DNA from 4 places in the Gellertiella sp. DMC107 genome. Region 4 is predicted to be linked to each of the others. Evidence: predicted binding sites of a transcription regulator. Region 4 holds the regulator's gene; each other region holds the start of a gene.
What was found. Region 4 encodes PhoB, which activates phosphate uptake and scavenging genes when phosphate is short. Its sites were predicted from a motif close to TGTCATNNANCTGTCAT; they were not measured.
Positions count from the first base shown of each region.

Region 1: a site for PhoB is predicted at 2,003-2,019, ahead of phnC (phosphonate ABC transporter ATP-binding protein). Genes of this name have one in related genera too.
Region 2: a site for PhoB is predicted at 1,732-1,748, ahead of ACT54B_RS06195 (DUF1045 domain-containing protein). Genes of this name have one in related genera too.
Region 3: a site for PhoB is predicted at 2,183-2,199, ahead of ACT54B_RS04285 (YdcH family protein). Genes of this name have one in related genera too.

Region 1 covers NZ_JBQUZZ010000003.1:142,701-146,906, reverse strand. The annotation lists gene phnK (phosphonate C-P lyase system protein PhnK) at 1-621, shown strand, start outside; gene phnL (phosphonate C-P lyase system protein PhnL) at 626-1,333, shown strand; gene ACT54B_RS11460 (DapH/DapD/GlmU-related protein) at 1,330-1,944, shown strand; gene phnC (phosphonate ABC transporter ATP-binding protein) at 2,097-2,939, shown strand; gene phnD (phosphonate ABC transporter substrate-binding protein) at 3,029-3,931, shown strand; gene phnE (phosphonate ABC transporter, permease protein PhnE) at 4,009-4,206, shown strand, end outside.
Region 2 covers NZ_JBQUZZ010000002.1:152,108-156,313, reverse strand. The annotation lists gene dapB (4-hydroxy-tetrahydrodipicolinate reductase) at 1-62, shown strand, start outside; gene ACT54B_RS06210 (2,3-bisphosphoglycerate-dependent phosphoglycerate mutase) at 88-723, shown strand; gene ACT54B_RS06205 (Panacea domain-containing protein) at 834-1,304, shown strand; gene ACT54B_RS06200 (hypothetical protein) at 1,282-1,692, shown strand; gene ACT54B_RS06195 (DUF1045 domain-containing protein) at 1,819-2,502, shown strand; gene ACT54B_RS06190 (alpha-D-ribose 1-methylphosphonate 5-triphosphate diphosphatase) at 2,521-3,660, shown strand; gene phnN (phosphonate metabolism protein/1,5-bisphosphokinase (PRPP-forming) PhnN) at 3,660-4,206, shown strand, end outside.
Region 3 covers NZ_JBQUZZ010000001.1:907,919-912,124, reverse strand. The annotation lists gene ykgO (type B 50S ribosomal protein L36) at 1-97, opposite strand, end outside; gene ACT54B_RS04300 (5-(carboxyamino)imidazole ribonucleotide synthase) at 271-1,341, opposite strand; gene purE (5-(carboxyamino)imidazole ribonucleotide mutase) at 1,341-1,835, opposite strand; gene ACT54B_RS04290 (YdcH family protein) at 1,855-2,058, opposite strand; gene ACT54B_RS04285 (YdcH family protein) at 2,263-2,433, shown strand; gene ACT54B_RS04280 (ArsR/SmtB family transcription factor) at 2,730-2,996, opposite strand; gene ACT54B_RS04275 (sulfite exporter TauE/SafE family protein) at 3,106-3,870, opposite strand; gene ACT54B_RS04270 (thiamine phosphate synthase) at 3,979-4,206, shown strand, end outside.
Region 4 covers NZ_JBQUZZ010000002.1:574,550-578,755, forward strand. The annotation lists gene pstA (phosphate ABC transporter permease PstA) at 1-408, shown strand, start outside; gene pstB (phosphate ABC transporter ATP-binding protein PstB) at 422-1,237, shown strand; gene phoU (phosphate signaling complex protein PhoU) at 1,287-2,003, shown strand; gene phoB (phosphate regulon transcriptional regulator PhoB) at 2,025-2,708, shown strand; gene ACT54B_RS08280 (GcrA family cell cycle regulator) at 2,792-3,322, opposite strand; gene ACT54B_RS08285 (acetylornithine transaminase) at 3,731-4,206, shown strand, end outside.

The DNA of each region.
Region 1 (4,206 bases), on a different contig from region 4:
TCGACCCGGCTCGAAGCGACCTCCGGTTCTGTCGAATACCACATGCGCGACGGGGCCTACCGGGAGCTTTCGCATCTGACCGAGGCCGAACGGCGCTTCCTCATGCGCACCGACTGGGGCTTCGTGCACCAGAACCCGGCAGACGGGCTGCGCATGACGGTATCGGCCGGTGCCAATGTGGGCGAACGGCTGATGGCCATCGGGCATCGCCATTATGCCGAGATCCGCGAGGCCGCCTCCGACTGGCTGTCCCGGGTGGAAATCTCGCCGAGCCGCATCGATGACCAGCCGCGCGCCTTCTCCGGCGGCATGCGCCAGCGCCTGCAGATCGCTCGCAACCTCATCACCGGTCCGCGCCTCGTCTTCATGGACGAGCCGACCGGCGGCCTCGATGTCTCGGTGCAGGCCCGCCTCCTCGATCTCGTTCGCGGCCTCGTGCACGATCTCGGCCTGTCGGCCATCGTCGTCACCCATGACCTTGCGGTCGCCCGGCTGCTGTCACACCGGATGATGGTGATGAAGGACGGCCACGTGATCGAGCAGGGTCTCACCGACCGTGTGCTGGACGATCCGCGCGAGCCCTACACCCAGCTTCTCGTTTCCTCGATCCTGCAGGTCTGATGTGATGACCCATCCCCTCGAAGTCTCCCGCGTGGCGAAAAGCTTCACCATGCATCTGCGCGACGGCATCCGGCTGGATGTGGTGCGCAATGTCTCCTTCTCCGTGCCCTCCGGTCGCTGCGTCGTTCTCGGCGGCCCCTCGGGCGTCGGAAAGAGCTCTATCCTCAAGATGCTCTACGGCAATTACGGCGTCGATAGCGGCGAAATCCGCGTTCTGCATCGCGGCGAACCGGTCGATCTTGCGACGGCCGATCCTCGCACCGTGCTTGAAGTACGCCGTGAAACCCTCGGATATGTCAGCCAATTCCTGCGTGTAGTCCCCCGCGTCAGTGCGCTGGATGTCGTTGCCGAACCGCTGGTTGCCCGTGGCACTCACGTCCATGAGGCCCGAGCAACGGCCGCCTGTCTTCTGGCGCGCCTGAACCTGCCGGAAACGCTCTGGAGCCTCCCGCCCGCGACTTTCTCCGGCGGCGAGCAGCAGCGCGTGAACATCGCCCGAGGTTTCATCACCGATCACAGAGTCCTGCTCCTCGATGAGCCGACCGCCTCGCTCGACGCCCGTAACCGGCAAGTGGTGGTGGAGATGATACGCGAGAAAAAGCAGACCGGTACAGCCCTGCTCGGCATTTTCCATGATGAGGAAGTGCGCGATGCCGTCGCCGACGAGATCCTCGATGTGTCGACCTTTTCAGTCCGGGAAATGGCCGCATGACCAAGCTGAGCGAAACACCCCTCATTCATCCGACCGCCGAACTGCACGACGTCAAGCTCGGTCGTTACACCGAAGTGGCAGACCGCTGCCGCATCAGCGAGACGGAGATCGGCGATTATTCCTACATCATGCAGGATGGTTCGGTCTGGTGTGCCACTATCGGCAAGTTCGCCAATATCGCATCGTCGGTTCGCCTGAATGCCACCAACCACCCGACCTGGCGGCCAACGCTTCATCACTTCACCTACAGGGCAGGTGATTACTGGACCGAAGAGCAGAACGAGACGGACTTCTTTGCCTGGCGACGCGATAACCGTGTGATCATCGGACATGATGTCTGGATTGGCCATGGCGCAACGGTGCTGCCCGGCGTGACCGTCGGCGACGGAGCCGTGATTGGCGCGGGCGCCGTCGTCTCGAAAGATGTGGAACCCTACACGATCGTCGGCGGCGTCCCGGCCCGCACCATCCGCGAGCGCTTTGACAGAAAGACTGCAGAAGCCTTCATCCAGCTTGCCTGGTGGGATTGGGACCATGACAGGCTCCGTTCAGCACTTCCGGATTTTCGTACCTTAAGCGCTGCGGATTTCATCTGCAAATACAGCGCCTAACAGGCAATTGTTACAGTTAATGTATAACTTTCATACTGCAACAAAACCGCCTTCGAACTGACATCCAGCCTTCATGAAGCTCCTGTATGTCAATGATCAGACGAATGAAGGGCGCGCTTCCGGCCGCCCGAACCGAGAAGAGGGATGAACCCATGTTCCAGCTCCGAGACGTGACCTGCCAGTTCGGCCGCAAGCTTGCGGTGAACAATGTCAGCCTCACCATTCCGCAGGGACAGATGGTGGGCATTATCGGGCGCTCGGGGGCGGGCAAGTCCACCCTTCTGCGGATGCTGAACCGGCTGGCCGCTGCCACCGCAGGTTCGATCCACTACGGCGATCTGGAAGTCGGCCGACTGAAGGGCGCCGCCCTGCGCGCCTGGCAGAAGGACTGCGCCATGATCTTCCAGCAGTTCAATCTGGTCCCGCGACTGGACGTGCTGACCAACGTGCTTCTCGGACGCCTCAACGAGCGCTCCACCTTGATGAATGTCCTCGGGCTTTTCAGCCGCGAGGAACGCATAGAGGCGATTGCAGCGCTGGAGCGTCTGGGGATCGAGCAGGTGGCCCTGCAGCCCGCCGGTACGCTTTCCGGTGGCCAGCAGCAGCGTGTCGCCATTGCCCGGGCACTGATGCAGCGTCCAAAGGTCCTGCTCGCCGACGAGCCCATCGCCTCGCTCGATCCGCTGAATGCCAAGATCGTCATGGATGCGCTGCGCGACATCAACGAGCGGGAAGGCATCACCGTTATCGTCAACCTGCACACGCTCGATACCGCCCGTGCCTATTGCCAGCGCATCGTCGGCATGGCCGATGGTCGCGTGGTCTTCGACGGCCCGGCGGAGCATCTGGACGGCCAGGCCGTCGCCACCATCTACGGAACCGAAGACGGACTGGACGAAACGATGACCTCGACCGCCCTGCCCGAGCGCCCCGCTGTCGCGGCTCGCAAAACCGCATCCTCCAGCCTCCAGCCACTGGTTCTGGCGGGCCTGTAACCGGTCCGGATCGTCAGCCCGCGTCAAGGGCCCCCACTTCATCTGCCACGCAATGTTCCGGCAAGGACCGGACGAGGGAGACTATTGTCATGAAGAAGATCCTGTTCAGCACGGTCGCGCTGCTGTCGCTCATGGGTGCAGCCCATGCCGAAGACCTGAAGGAGTTCCGCATCGGCCTGATCGGCGGCGAGAACGAAGCAGACCGTCTGCGCAATCATCAGTGCCTCACGGAAAAGCTTCCGGCCGTTCTGGGCGTCGAGAAGGTCTCGCTCTTCCCGGCTGCCGATTATGACGGCGTCATTCAGGGCCTGCTCGGCGGTACGCTCGACTTCGCCGAACTCGGCGCCTCCGGCTATGCCAAGGTTGCGCTTGCCAAGGCCGATGCCGTGCAGCCGATCCTGACCACCGTCCAGACCGACGGCTCCAAGGGCTATTACTCCATCATGGTCGCCCGCAAGGACAGTGGCATCACCAAGCTTGAGGACCTGAAGGGCAAGAAGCTCGGCTTCGCCGATCCGGACAGCACCTCCGGCTATCTCGTTCCGCTGGTTTCGCTGCCGAAGGACATCGGCATGCCGGTGAAGGAATTCTTCGCCGAAACCGGCTTCGGCGGTGGCCACGAAAATCTGGTTCTCGAAGTGCTGAAGGGCACCTTCGATGCCGGCACCACCTTCGGTTCGGGTGTGGGCGAGTTCAAGACCGGCTACACCTCCGGCAACCTGAAGAAGATGGTCGACAAGGGCATCCTGAACATGGACGACCTGGTCGAGCTGTGGCGTTCGCCGATGATCCCGAACGGTCCGCTCGTCGTCCGTACCTCGCTCAACGACGACATGAAGGCCAAGTTCAAGCAGTTCATGCTCGATCTGCCGAAGTCCGATCCGGCCTGCTTCGCGGCTATCGAAGGCGGCGACTTCCAGTCCTTCACGGAAGTGACCCCGGATTTCTACGCACCGATCATCGAAGCCCGCAAGGCAACCGTCGGCGGCTGATCCCCTTCCGCCCCCCTGGCCGGCAGAGTCTGAGGGCTCTGCCGGCTTTTTTCCGATCCGGCGAATGGCGTAACGACATGACAAATCCCCAGCCAAACCACGCGCGGCTTTCCCCCCGGGGCAGCGACGTCGAACGCCACTGGGCGGAACTGGCCGCCCGTCGGCGCATGTACAGTATCCTCGGCCTCGTGGGCATTATCGTCGCGACCATGGGATCGCTCTGGTTCGCAAACGAAACGAATGCAGGCAAGTTTTTCGACCGCCTGCCCTATTTC
Region 2 (4,206 bases), 420 kb from region 4:
GCATGGACCGCAAGCCCGGCTTCTATTCCATGCTCGACGTGCTCGGGCTTTCCAACGCATGACATCCTCTATCAGGGAGATTTTCGAATGAGCGGTACTCTGGTGCTTGTCCGTCACGGGCAGAGCGAATGGAACCTCAAGAACCTCTTCACCGGCTGGCGCGATCCGGACCTGACGCCGCTCGGGGTTCAGGAAGCCAATGCCGGCGGCAAGGCGCTCGCCGATTACGGCATGAAGTTCGACATCGCCTTCACCTCCACGCTGTCGCGCGCCCAGAAGACCTGCCAGATCGTGCTCGACAATATCGGCCAGCCGAACCTCGAAACGATCCGCAACGAGGCGCTGAACGAGCGCGACTATGGCGACCTCTCCGGCCTCAACAAGGACGATGCCCGCGCCAAATGGGGCGAGGAGCAGGTGCATATCTGGCGCCGCTCCTATGACGTGCCGCCGCCGGGCGGGGAAAGCCTGAAGGATACGGGCGCCCGCGTCTGGCCCTATTACATGACCGAGATCCTGCCCCGCGTGCTGCGCGGCGAAAAGGTGCTGGTGGCCGCGCATGGCAATTCGCTGCGTTCGCTGCTGATGGTGCTCGACCGGCTCGACCGCGAGCAGATCCTCTCCGTCAACCTCGCGACGGGCGTGCCGATGGTCTACAAGCTGAACGCCGATTCCACCGTCGCCTCCAAGGACGTGCTGGGCGACATGTCCGCCGCCCATTGAGGCAACATCGCAGGCTGCTCTTGAATAGCCGCAGCGGATCCGATACTGTATATTAGAAATTTCGACAGGCGGCCTCCCAGCCGCCTTTCAGATTCACGGTGGAGTAAACGATGGCATATCAGCTGGAATACATCGCTGACCGGTTCATCGAGCTCGCCGGGGAGGCGGGTCTTACCCATATGCAGATACAAAAGCTGGTGTATCTGGCCCACGAATTTTCAATCCGTCGATATCGCGAACCACTTGTGGATTGCAATCCTGAAGTATGGCCCTATGGCCCGGTCTTCAGCCGCCTTTATCATCGGCTCAAGATCTGGAAGAGCCAGCCTATCAAAAGCAAAATAGACTTTTGGTCGGGCGGACAGCCTGTCGAACTTGATGAAACATCGGAAAAAGTCGTGAAAGCAATTTGGGAAAGATTCGGCCATTTTTCGGGAGCCGATCTATCCAATCTGACTCATGCGCCGGGTACACCTTGGCGCGAAATAGCAGAACGCGAAAAATATGTTGTGCCCAAGGGTACTGAAATAACTTTTGACGATATAAGGGCTGCGAAAAATGGGGTTGCGCCTGTGGCGTAAGAATCCGCCAAAAAGCAAATACGACAAAAATCTTCGGCTTGACAGAGACCCCTATGGCCAAGAAGAAGACGGAGCAATATTCAAGCATCCGATCGATGATCTGGATGATCTTGACCGTCGCGAACGAGCACAGGACATGGGCGAGCGTATAATCTACGCAGATCGATCTTTCATTATCACCTTGTGCTGGGCCGCATTTCTCATACTTTTTCCCATTCTTCAGCTCTGCGTGGTAAGCTCCGGCAGAACAGGAATGAACGATGGCCCTTTCATTGCGGTCGTCACCACGACAACCGCATCTGTCTTCGGTTTCTGGACTTTGGTAGGCCTCTATCTATTCGAGCCCAAAAGCAAGTCTAAGAAGCACGGTGAACACACCAAGTCATAACGCCATAAGTAATGGCCAGAGTGGTGGATCGTCCCCAGTCGTTATCAATCTGTCATTTTCTTCCGCCAAAGCGATGTAGACTCACAACCGTTCGAATCGCCCTCTTCCACCGGAAGGAAGATCATCTTGCGCCACGCCCTCTATGTCGCTCCGCCCGCCGATCATCCCCTGACGCGCGCTGCCGTCAGATGGCTCGGCCGCGATGCCTTCGGCGGTCCGGCGCTCACGGATCCGCCCGCGGAGACAGGGCTGGAGCCGGATTTCTGGAAGGCGATCACCGCCGATCCGCGTCGCTACGGGTTTCACGCGACGATCAAGGCGCCCTTCCGCCTGGCGGAGGGACGGACGAGCGCGGAACTGGAAACCGCCGTCGAGACATTTGCCGGCGAGCACAAGGCTTTCGAGATCACCCTTGCGCTGGCCGCCATCGGCCCCTTCTTCGCGCTGATCGAGGACGAGCCGAGCGCAGCACTCGCCACCTTTGCCGGCGCTGTGGTGACGGATTTCGAGCCGTTTCGTGCGCCGCTTTCCGAGGCCGACTATGCCCGCCGCCGGCCGGAGCGCCTCTCGCCGCGCGAGCGGGAACTGCTCGACCAGTGGGGCTATCCTTATGTCTTCGACCAGTTCCAGTTCCACATGAGCCTGACCGGACCCGTGCCGGTCGAGCGGCAGGAGGATGTCTATAAGGCCCTGAAGCGGCATTTCCGCGCCTTCATCGGCAAGCCGCTTACCGTTTCCCACCTTGCCCTTTTCGACGAGCCGGAAAGTGGCGCCGATTTCACCGTTCGGGCGCTTTGCCCGCTTGCCTGATCCAACAAGAGATTTTCAATGACCCAGGAATCCGTTCTGAAGAATGCCCGCATCGTGCTGGAAGACGCGATCCTTTCCGGATCGGTGCTGATCCGCGACGGGAAGATTGCCGACATTTCCGAGACATCCACCGCGACCGGCGAGGACATGGAGGGCGATTACCTGATCCCCGGCCTCGTCGAGCTCCATACGGACCATCTGGAAATCCACTATGCGCCGCGCGCCGGGCTTCGCTGGAACAAGACTGCCGCCATTCAGGCCCATGATGCACAGGTGGCCTCGTCCGGCATCACCACGGTCTTCGATTGCCTGCGCATGGGCGCGGAACTCGATTCCGGCTTCCAGAAGGGCGAGATGCGGGAGATGGCGGATGCGATCCAGAAGGCTTCCGCCGAGGGGCGGCTGCGGGCCGAGCACCTGCTGCACCTGCGCTGCGAGGTCTCGACTTCAGACGTGCTCGAGCATGTGGAGGATTTCGCGGCCGACCCGAATGTGCGCCTCGTCTCGCTGATGGATCATGCGCCCGGTCAGCGCCAGTTCCAGACGATGGACCAGTATATTTTCTACTACAAGACCTCGAAGGGCCTTTCGGACGAGGCCTTTGCCGATTACGTCAAGCGCCGGCTTGAGGCCTCCGACCGGTTCGCCCGGCCGCATCGCGAAGCGCTCGCCGCCTTCTGCCGGGAGCGGGGCATTGCGCTGGCGAGCCATGACGATGCGACGCTCGACCATGTGGAAGAGGCGGTTTCCTACGGCACGCGATTGGCCGAATTCCCGACCAGCATCGAGGCTGCCCGCGCCTCCCACGAGGCGGGCATGAGCGTGCTGATGGGCGCGCCGAACGTGGTGCGGGGCGGCTCCCATTCCGGCAATATCGCCGCGAGCGATCTCGCCGCCCTTGGTCTCCTCGACGTGCTGTCCTCCGACTATGTGCCGCTCAGCCTGCTGCATGCGCCTTTCATTCTGGCAGATACCGTGGAGGGCCTCGACCTGCCGAAGGCGATCTCGCTGGTGTCGGCGACGCCCGCCCGCACGGCCCATCTCCATGACCGGGGCCGGATCGCGCCGGGGCTCCGCGCCGATCTCGTCCGCGTCGAGCGGCATGACGACGTGCCCGTCGTGCGCTCCGTCTGGCGTCAGGGCAAGCGGGTGGCGTGATGGACGGCTCTTCTCCGGCTTCCCCCGCCGGCCTGCTCGTGGCCGTGGTCGGCCCGAGCGGGGCCGGCAAGGACACGCTGATCGATGCGGTCCGCCGCCATTTCGCGGGGACCGAAACGGTCCGCATCGTGCGCCGGGTGATCACAAGACCGGCAGAGGCGGGCGGCGAGGACCACCGGCCCGTCACGGAAGAGGAATTCGAACGGCTCCGGCAGACGGGCGCCTTTGCCTGTTTCTGGCGGGCGCATGGGCTGTCCTACGGCATTCCGGCCGAGGCCAGGGAACAGGTGGAGGCGGGCCTGCTCGTCATCGCCAATGGCTCGCGCTCGGCGCTTCCGCATTTCCGCGCGGCCTTTCCGCGGCTGAAGGTGCTGAACATCACGGCCCGGCCCGAAGTGCTCGCCGAACGCCTCGCCGCCCGCGGCCGCGAAAGCCGCGAGGACATCCTGCGCCGCCTCGATCGTTCGAGCCTGGAGGTCGAGGGCGATTTCGACGTGGTGACGATCGACAATTCGGGCCGTCTTGAGGAAGCGGAAAAGGCGATCG
Region 3 (4,206 bases), on a different contig from region 4:
TCTGCTTGTTGATGATGTAGACGCGGCCCTTGCGGCGCACGATGCGGTTGTCGCGGTGACGGGCCTTGAGCGACTTGAGCGAATTCTTGATCTTCATTTTTCTGATCCGCGATGTTTGACGGGGAACTCGACATTCGCCCGGGAACTGTGAAACTTCAAAGCGTGCTCGTGCCCGCTTCCTTGGGTTGGCAGGCAATTACCTGTTTGACCCTTTTCTGTCAACCGCTTCGGGGCGTGAATCCGGCCCGCGCGGTGGATGAACCCGCGCTTTTATGCCGTCTTGCGGCCGGAAAGTACGGTAACATGCCCCATCTTGCGGCCCGGCCGCGCCTCGGTCTTGCCATAGAGATGGACGAGGGAATCGTCCCGCTTCAGCCAGCTGGGCACGTCGTTCATGTCGTCGCCGATCAGATTCTGCATGACACAGTCTGAATGACGCTGCGGATTGCCGAGCGGCAGGCCGGCAATGGCGCGGATATGCTGTTCGAACTGCGAGATGACGCAGGCAGCCTCCGTCCAGTGGCCGGAATTATGCACGCGTGGCGCGATTTCGTTGGCGACCAGCGATCCATCGGCCAGCACGAAGAATTCCATGCCCACCACGCCCACATAGGAAAGCTCGTTGAGCAGTTTTTCCGCGGCACGCTTTGCAGCCTCCGCGGTGTCTGCGCCGATTGCGGCCGGCAGGGTGGATGTATGGAGAATACCGTTCCGGTGCACGTTTTCAGCCGGATCGTAGGCGGAGACCGTACCGTCAGTCGCGCGCGCCGCGATGACCGAGATTTCCCGCACGAAGGGGACGAAGCTTTCGAGAATGAGAGGCACCGCGCCCAGCGCAGCATAACCGCCCTCGGGGCTGTCCTCGGGGCCGCGATAGACCTTCTGTCCCTTTCCGTCATAGCCGAGGCGACGGGTCTTCAGCACGCCCTTGTGGCCGAAGGCGGCAAGCGCCTCCTTCAGGTCCGCATCGCTGTCGATGGCCCGGAAATCGGCGGTCGGGATGCCGCAGGCATTGAGGAAGCGTTTCTCCGTCAGGCGGTCCTGCGCCACTTCCAGCGCCTTCGGCGGCGGATAGACGGGCAGGCGGGCCGCGAGCCGCTCGGCGGCCGAGACGGGGACATTCTCGAATTCATAGGTTACGACGCCGGCCAGTTCCGCCAGGCGGTCGAGGGCATCGGGATCGTCGTAGGCGGCGGTGATCTGGCTGTTGGCCACCTGGGCGGCCGGGCAGTCGGCCTGCGGCTCCAGGATCACGGTGCGGAAATTCAGGCGTGCGGCAGCCATCGCCAGCATGCGGCCGAGCTGGCCGCCGCCGATAATGCCGATCGTATGGTTTTTCATCAGGCTTCGTCCATGGGATATTCGGCAACGGCATCCGTCTGACGCTCGCGCCATTCATCGAGGCGCTCGGCGAGCGCATCGTCATAAAGGGCAAGCACGGCGGCCGCGAGAAGGGCTGCATTGACTGCACCCGCCTTGCCGATGGCCAGTGTGCCAACCGGTATGCCAGCGGGCATCTGCACGATGGAGAGCAGGCTGTCCTGGCCGGACAGGGCCTTCGATTGCACGGGAACGCCGAAAACGGGCAGGGGGGTCATCGAGGCGCACATGCCGGGCAAGTGCGCAGCACCGCCAGCACCGGCGATAACCACCTTGAAGCCTTCGTCCCGTGCCGATTTGGCAAAACGCACCAACCGGTCCGGCGTGCGATGTGCCGACACGATACGGGCCTCGTAGGCAATGTCGAGCGCATCCAGCGTATCTGCGGCATTCTTCATGGTCTCCCAGTCGGACTGGCTGCCCATGATGATGGCGACCGGAGGTCTTTCGGTCATCTCGGTCTCCTCGGCGCGGTCAGGCAATGATGTCGGGGATGATCTGGTCTTCGAGCTTGGTGATCTTGTCCTTGATCGCCAGCTTCTTCTTCTTCATCCGCTGGATGCGCAGCATGTCGCAGCCGGTCTGGATCATGGCATTGATGGCCGCATCATAGTCCTCGTGCTCCTGCCGGAGCCGCGCCACAATCAGCCTGACTTCCGCCTGATCCTGATCCGCCATTCCTCGATCCCCATTCCAGTCTCGCGGACCATTCTGTCCGCATCCCCATGCTTTGAGCAAGCTCCTATCACCAAATACCGGTAACGGGAAGTTAGGCCTGCGGCAGAAATCGCCTTCGACAAAGCTTCATAAACGTGTCACACTCCTTTTGTTGACCACGAGCCCCGGCTCGCCCGGGCAAATAAAGAGAGGAAGGACATTCATATGACCATTGAGGCTCATCTGAAATCGCTTGAACAGAAGCATGTCGCCCTTGAAAGAGAACTCCATTCCGCCATGACATCGCCCTCTACGGACGATCAGCACATTTCGGACCTCAAGCGCCGCAAGCTTCGTTTGAAGGACGAGATGGAGCGCTTGAAGACCAGGCACTGACCGTCATGCGGATGACAGCCTGACACCATAGGAGGGTGACTAGGCAACCGAAAGAAACCTTCATCAAAGCCCGTGCCGTCGTGGTTCGTTCCGGCACAGGCGAAGGGCCTAAAGGCCAAGGCAATCAAAAGCAGCGGGGAAATCGCCCCGCATGAACCGGCAAGCGCTTCCGGGCGCAGGCATCGATCTGCACAAGGATCGGCCGGTCGTTCTCACAACCATCGGCGGCATACCCCCGCCTGGGGCGAAAGCCCGCCGATGGCCTTGAGGGCGGTGTTGCAACCTCATCTCCAAAATCAGGGTTCTGCCCAGAACTGGTCCAGCCACAGGATCAAACGGTCGAAGCCGCGCGGGTTGATGCCATAGAAGCGCCGCGTACCTTCCTGGTGGACCGTTACCAGCCCGCAGTCCAGAAGCGCTTTCAAATGTTGGGAAACCGCCGGGCGGCTGATGGGGAGGCCCTCCGCCAGCACGGATACGGTCTTTTCACCGCGCCGCAATTCCTCGAGCAACAGCCGGCGGTGCGGATCGGCAATCGCGCTGAATGGATCGATGCTGGACATGGCCTTGGCTCTCATCCCCCGCGCCGTGCCCGGGAAAAGGCGCGGCGGAAGGCGAGACTAGCGGAGTTTTTGCAGCGCGAAAAGATATCTTTTGCGGGTGCTAAGAGGGTCAGCCCGGCAGCCCGCTGATGAAGAGGCGCAGGCCCGCCAGAAGCGCCATGCCATACATGACAGGATAGTAGGTTTCCGGGCGCATGCGCTTGACAATCCAGGCGCCGGCCATGGTGGCAAAAGGCGCAAAGGGCAGGAGCGTCAGCGAAATCCAGAGATTTTCCGTATCGATCTGGCCGAGCGAGGCATAGGCCCCGAGTTTGACCAGATTGAGCACCGCGAAGAAGCGGACGGAGGTGCCGGTGAACGCCTTGGGATCGAGTCCGAGTGGCAAGGCATAGATCTGGAAAGGCGGGCCGCCCGCATGGGTGACGAAGCTGGTATAGCCGGACAGCGTGCCCCAGAAGCCGGCAGCCGCCCGGTTCGGCTGCTTCGCGGCGATGATCGTGCCGCGCGCGGCGCGCAGCCGGTTATAGAAATAGCGCAGCGCAAAAAGGACCGTCATGGCTCCGATCAGAAGCCGGAGGATCGCTCCCGGAACCATGGCCGCCGTTGCCCAGCCGATGCCGATCCCCAGCATCGCGCCCGGCAGCATGCTCAGAAGCAGGGGGGTATTTCCGTGCTTTCGCCAGATGAACAGCGACACCCAGTCCATGAAGATCAGCACGGGCAGCAGGATGGCTGCAGCCTTGACCGGTGAAATGACGAAGGCCAGCAGCGGAACCCCCATCATGGACAAGGCCTCGCCCATGCCGCCTTTTGTGAGGCCCACGAGGATAACGGCGGGGATGGCAGTCAGATAAAAGGCGGTGTCCGGCGTCATGGAGAGTTGATCCTTTGGCAGGAGAGGTCTATCGGATTCCGGATAAAGACACGAGGGCGTCCAGGGCTGTATCCGGCCATTCGGGACGACGATCCAGAGAAAATTGCCATGAGCTCACCAGAAGACCGTTGCCGCCTCGTTCTGATCCTGCCCGAAGAAGCCGGGGAAGATGGTGGCGTGGCCGCCCTTTCCGCCGCCCTCAAGGGTGGCGATGTGGCCTCCGTCATCCTGCCGCAATACGGGTTTTCCGATGCGGAGTACCAGAAGCGGGCGCAGGCGCTCGTGCCGCTCATCCAGGATGCCGGTGCGGCGGCCCTTTTGTCAGGCGACAGCCGG
Region 4 (4,206 bases):
CTTCCGACCATCATCATCGCCACCCGCGCCTCGCTGAAGGCCGTGCCGCCGTCGATCCGCGCCGCAGCGCTCGGCCTCGGCGCCTCGAAGATGCAGACCATCTTCCATCACGTGCTGCCGCTGGCCATGCCCGGCATCCTCACCGGCACCATCATCGGTCTGGCCCATGCGCTCGGTGAAACTGCACCGCTGCTGCTGATCGGCATGGTGGCCTTCGTGGCGGATTTCCCCGCCACCCCGCTCGAACCTTCGACCGCCCTTCCGGTGCAGATCTACATGTGGGCCAACGAAGCCGAACGCGCCTTCACCGAGCGCACCTCGGGCGCGATCATCGTGCTTCTCACCTTCCTCATCCTCATGAATCTCGGCGCCATTCTGCTGCGTCGCCGCTTCGAACGCCGCTGGTAAGGAAAAACGTTCCATGAACATGATGGCAGAAACCACTCTCGAACCCAGACAGGCCCAGACGATGAACGAACCGGTCTACAAGATGATAGGCAACAAGGTGTCCGTGTTTTACGGGCCCAAGCAGGCACTGTTCGATGTCAGCCTTCCGATCCGCGAAAAGACGGTGACCGCTCTCATCGGCCCGTCCGGTTGCGGCAAGTCCACCTTCCTGCGGTCGCTGAACCGCATGAACGACACGATCGACAATTGCCGGGTCACCGGCCAGATCACGCTGGATGGCCAGGATATCTACGATCCGTCGATCGACGTGGTGGAACTCCGCGCCCGCGTCGGCATGGTGTTCCAGAAGCCCAATCCCTTCCCGAAGTCGATCTACGAAAATGTCGCCTACGGCCCGAAGATCCACGGCCTCGCCCGCAACAAGGCCGATCTCGATCAGATCGTCGAGACGAGCCTGATCAAGGCCGGTCTCTGGAACGAGGTGAAGGATCGCCTGCACGAAGCCGGCACGGGCCTTTCCGGCGGTCAGCAGCAGCGCCTCTGCATTGCCCGTGCGGTGGCCGTTTCGCCGGAAGTCATCCTGATGGACGAGCCCTGCTCGGCGCTCGATCCCATCGCCACCGCCAAGGTCGAGGAATTGATCCACGAGCTGCGGTCCAACTTCACCATCGTCATCGTCACCCATTCGATGCAGCAGGCCGCGCGCGTCTCCCAGCGCACGGCCATGTTCCACCTCGGCAACCTCGTCGAGGAGAACGATACGGACAAGATCTTCACCAATCCGGACGAGAGCCGCACTCAGGATTACATCATGGGCCGCTTCGGCTGAGGCCACCTTGCCTCCGTCCCCGTCCGAATGCTGAACAAGGAACAGGCTTATGGCTTCCAACCACATTTACTCCGCCTTTGACGAAGAACTGAAATTTCTGGCGCGCCGCATTTCCGAGATGGGCGGTCTGGCCGAACAGATGGTCTCCGAGGCGGTCCAGGCGCTGGTCAACTCCGACACGGCGCTCGCCCAGAAGGTGATTTCCGACGATGCCGTGCTCGATGCCGCGGAACGGGAAGTGGGCGACAAGGCTGTCATCATCATCGCCCGCCGCCAGCCTGTGGCGGCCGATCTTCGCGAAATCATGGGCTCGATCCGCATCGCTGCCGATCTGGAGCGCGTGGGCGATCTCGGCAAGAACACCGCCAAGCGGGTGATTGCCGTCCAGGCGCAGGGCGTGCCGCGAAAGCTCGCCCGCGGCCTCGAGCACCTTTCCGAGCTCGCCTTGATGCAGCTGAAGGAAGTGCTGGACGTCTATACGACCCGCTCCGCTGAGAAGGCGAAGTCGATCCGCGAGCGCGACGAGGAAATCGACGCCATGTATACCTCGATCTTCCGCGAGCTCTTGACCTACATGATGGAAGATCCGCGCAACATCACCCCCTGCACCCATCTTCTCTTCTGCGCCAAGAACATCGAGCGCATCGGCGACCATGCCACGAACATCGCCGAGACGATCTACTACATGGCAACCGGCGCGCAGCCGGAGGGCGAGCGTCCCAAGGACGATACTGCCAACACCGTCACCTCTGCCGTTTCCGAATAAGTGCCCGCAAGGATAGATGCCATGACCCCAAGGGTAGCCATTGTCGAGGACGAGGAGGCCATCTCCGAACTCCTCCGCTACAATCTCGAATCCGAAGGTTTCGAGGTGGATGCCATCATGCGTGGCGATGAAGCCGAGACCCGGCTGAAGGAGCGCGTGCCTGATCTTCTCATTCTCGACTGGATGCTGCCGGGTGTTTCCGGCATCGAGCTCTGCCGCCGGCTGCGCCAGCGCCCCGAAACCGAGCGCCTGCCGATCATAATGCTGACCGCGCGCGGCGAGGAGAACGAGCGCGTGCGCGGCCTTTCGACCGGCGCCGACGACTATGTGGTGAAGCCCTTCTCCACGCCGGAGCTCATGGCTCGCGTCAAGGCGATGCTGCGCCGTGCCAAGCCCGAGGTTCTCGCCAGCGTCCTGCGCTGCGGCGAGCTGGAACTCGACCGCGAAACCCACCGCGTCCATCGCAAGGGCCGCGAGGTGCGGCTTGGGCCGACGGAATTCAAGCTGCTGGAATTCCTGATGTCCTCGCCCGCCCGCGTCTTCTCCCGCTCGCAGCTGCTCGATGGCGTCTGGGGTCACGATATCTACGTGGACGAACGCACCGTCGACGTCCATATCGGCCGCCTGCGCAAGGCGGTGAACCTGCCCGGCATGTCGGATGTGATCCGCACCGTGCGTGGCGCCGGTTATTCGATCGAGGGCTGATGCGAGACGAAGCCCGCCGGAGACAGGCGTGAAAAAACCCCGGTTCAGCGAACCGGGGTTTTTTCGTCAATCCTCGAACCCGCTCAGCGCGCGGCGCGGCGGCGGTCCGAAACCGGCTGATAGGCCAGCTTCTGATGGTAGTTGCAGTAGGGGGAGCTGTCCGGGCTGTCATTGCCGCAGAAGTGGAAATCGTCCTTCAGCGGATCGCCGACCGGCCACTTGCAGGTGCGTTCGGTCAGCTGGGTCAGTTCGAGGCGGCGCGAGATCGGCACGACCACGTTGCTCGCCGGTACGAACTGCATTTCCTCGACGGTGTCGACCTCGATCTCCTCGCGCACGACGGTGGCGCCCTGGGTACGGGTAACCGTGCGGGTCGTGGCGCGGGCCGCATAATTCGGCGCGCGCGGTGCAGAAGTCGTCCGCTTGGGCGTGCGCGCTGCGGTTGCAGGTGCGGTTCCGCCGGCCTTGGCCCGTCCGGGCAGGCTGAGACGATGCACTTTGCCGATGACAGCGTTACGGCTGACGCCGCCCAGCTGGGCCGCGATCTGGCTGGCGCTCAGGCCTTCGGACCACAACTTCTTGAGTTTCTCAACGCGCTCGTCTGTCCAGTTCATGCACATTCTCCGCTGTCGCGCCTGTGATGGAAAGAATCCGTCACCCAGCGCCGGGTGTTGCCCGGCGCCAAAACGCCTCACCATTGTCGTGACTAGTTCCGCCGCATGCAGTCTAGTAATTGAGATTTAACCTAGTGTGAGGCTGACTCCGTGACAAGAGTCGCTGGAATCATCATGATTCGATTTTCGACTTTTCCCCAACTTGCTTCCCGCCCGCGCTTCGCTTCGCCTGCCTCTCGTAACGCCAGGTCGTTCGGGCGGAACGCGCGGCGAAATGCACCGGTTTTGTTGACATTGCAGTGCGAAATGGGGATAGTGCGCCGCCGCCGAAAGGCGGCATTTTGATTTTTCCGGGCCTGCATCCGTGGTCCCTGTCGAAGCTGCTTTTCTTGAGATACGAGGTGGGTCATGGCCGCTGCCGCGCCGCTCTACAACACGTATAACCGCACGCCGCTGCGCTTTACCCATGGCGAAGGCGTCTGGCTGACCACGGAAAGCGGCGAGCGATATCTGGATTTTGCAGCCGGCGTTGCGGTGAATTCGCTGGGTCACGCCCATCCGCACCTCATCAAGGCCCTGACGGAGCAGGCCGGCAAGGTCTGGCATCTCTCCAACCTCTACGAAGTACCCGGCCAGGAGGCGCTCGGCGAACGCCTCATGAAGGTTACTTTCGCGGACAAGGTCTTCTTCACCAATTCCGGCGCCGAGGCGCTGGAATGCGCGATCAAGACCGCCCGCCGCTATCATTTCTCCAAGGGACACCCGGAGAAGTTCCACATCATCACCTTCGAGGGCGCCTTCCACGGCCGCACCACGGCCACCATCGCCGCCGGCGGCAACGAGAAATATATCGAGGGCTTCGGCCCGAAGGCACCGGGCTTCGA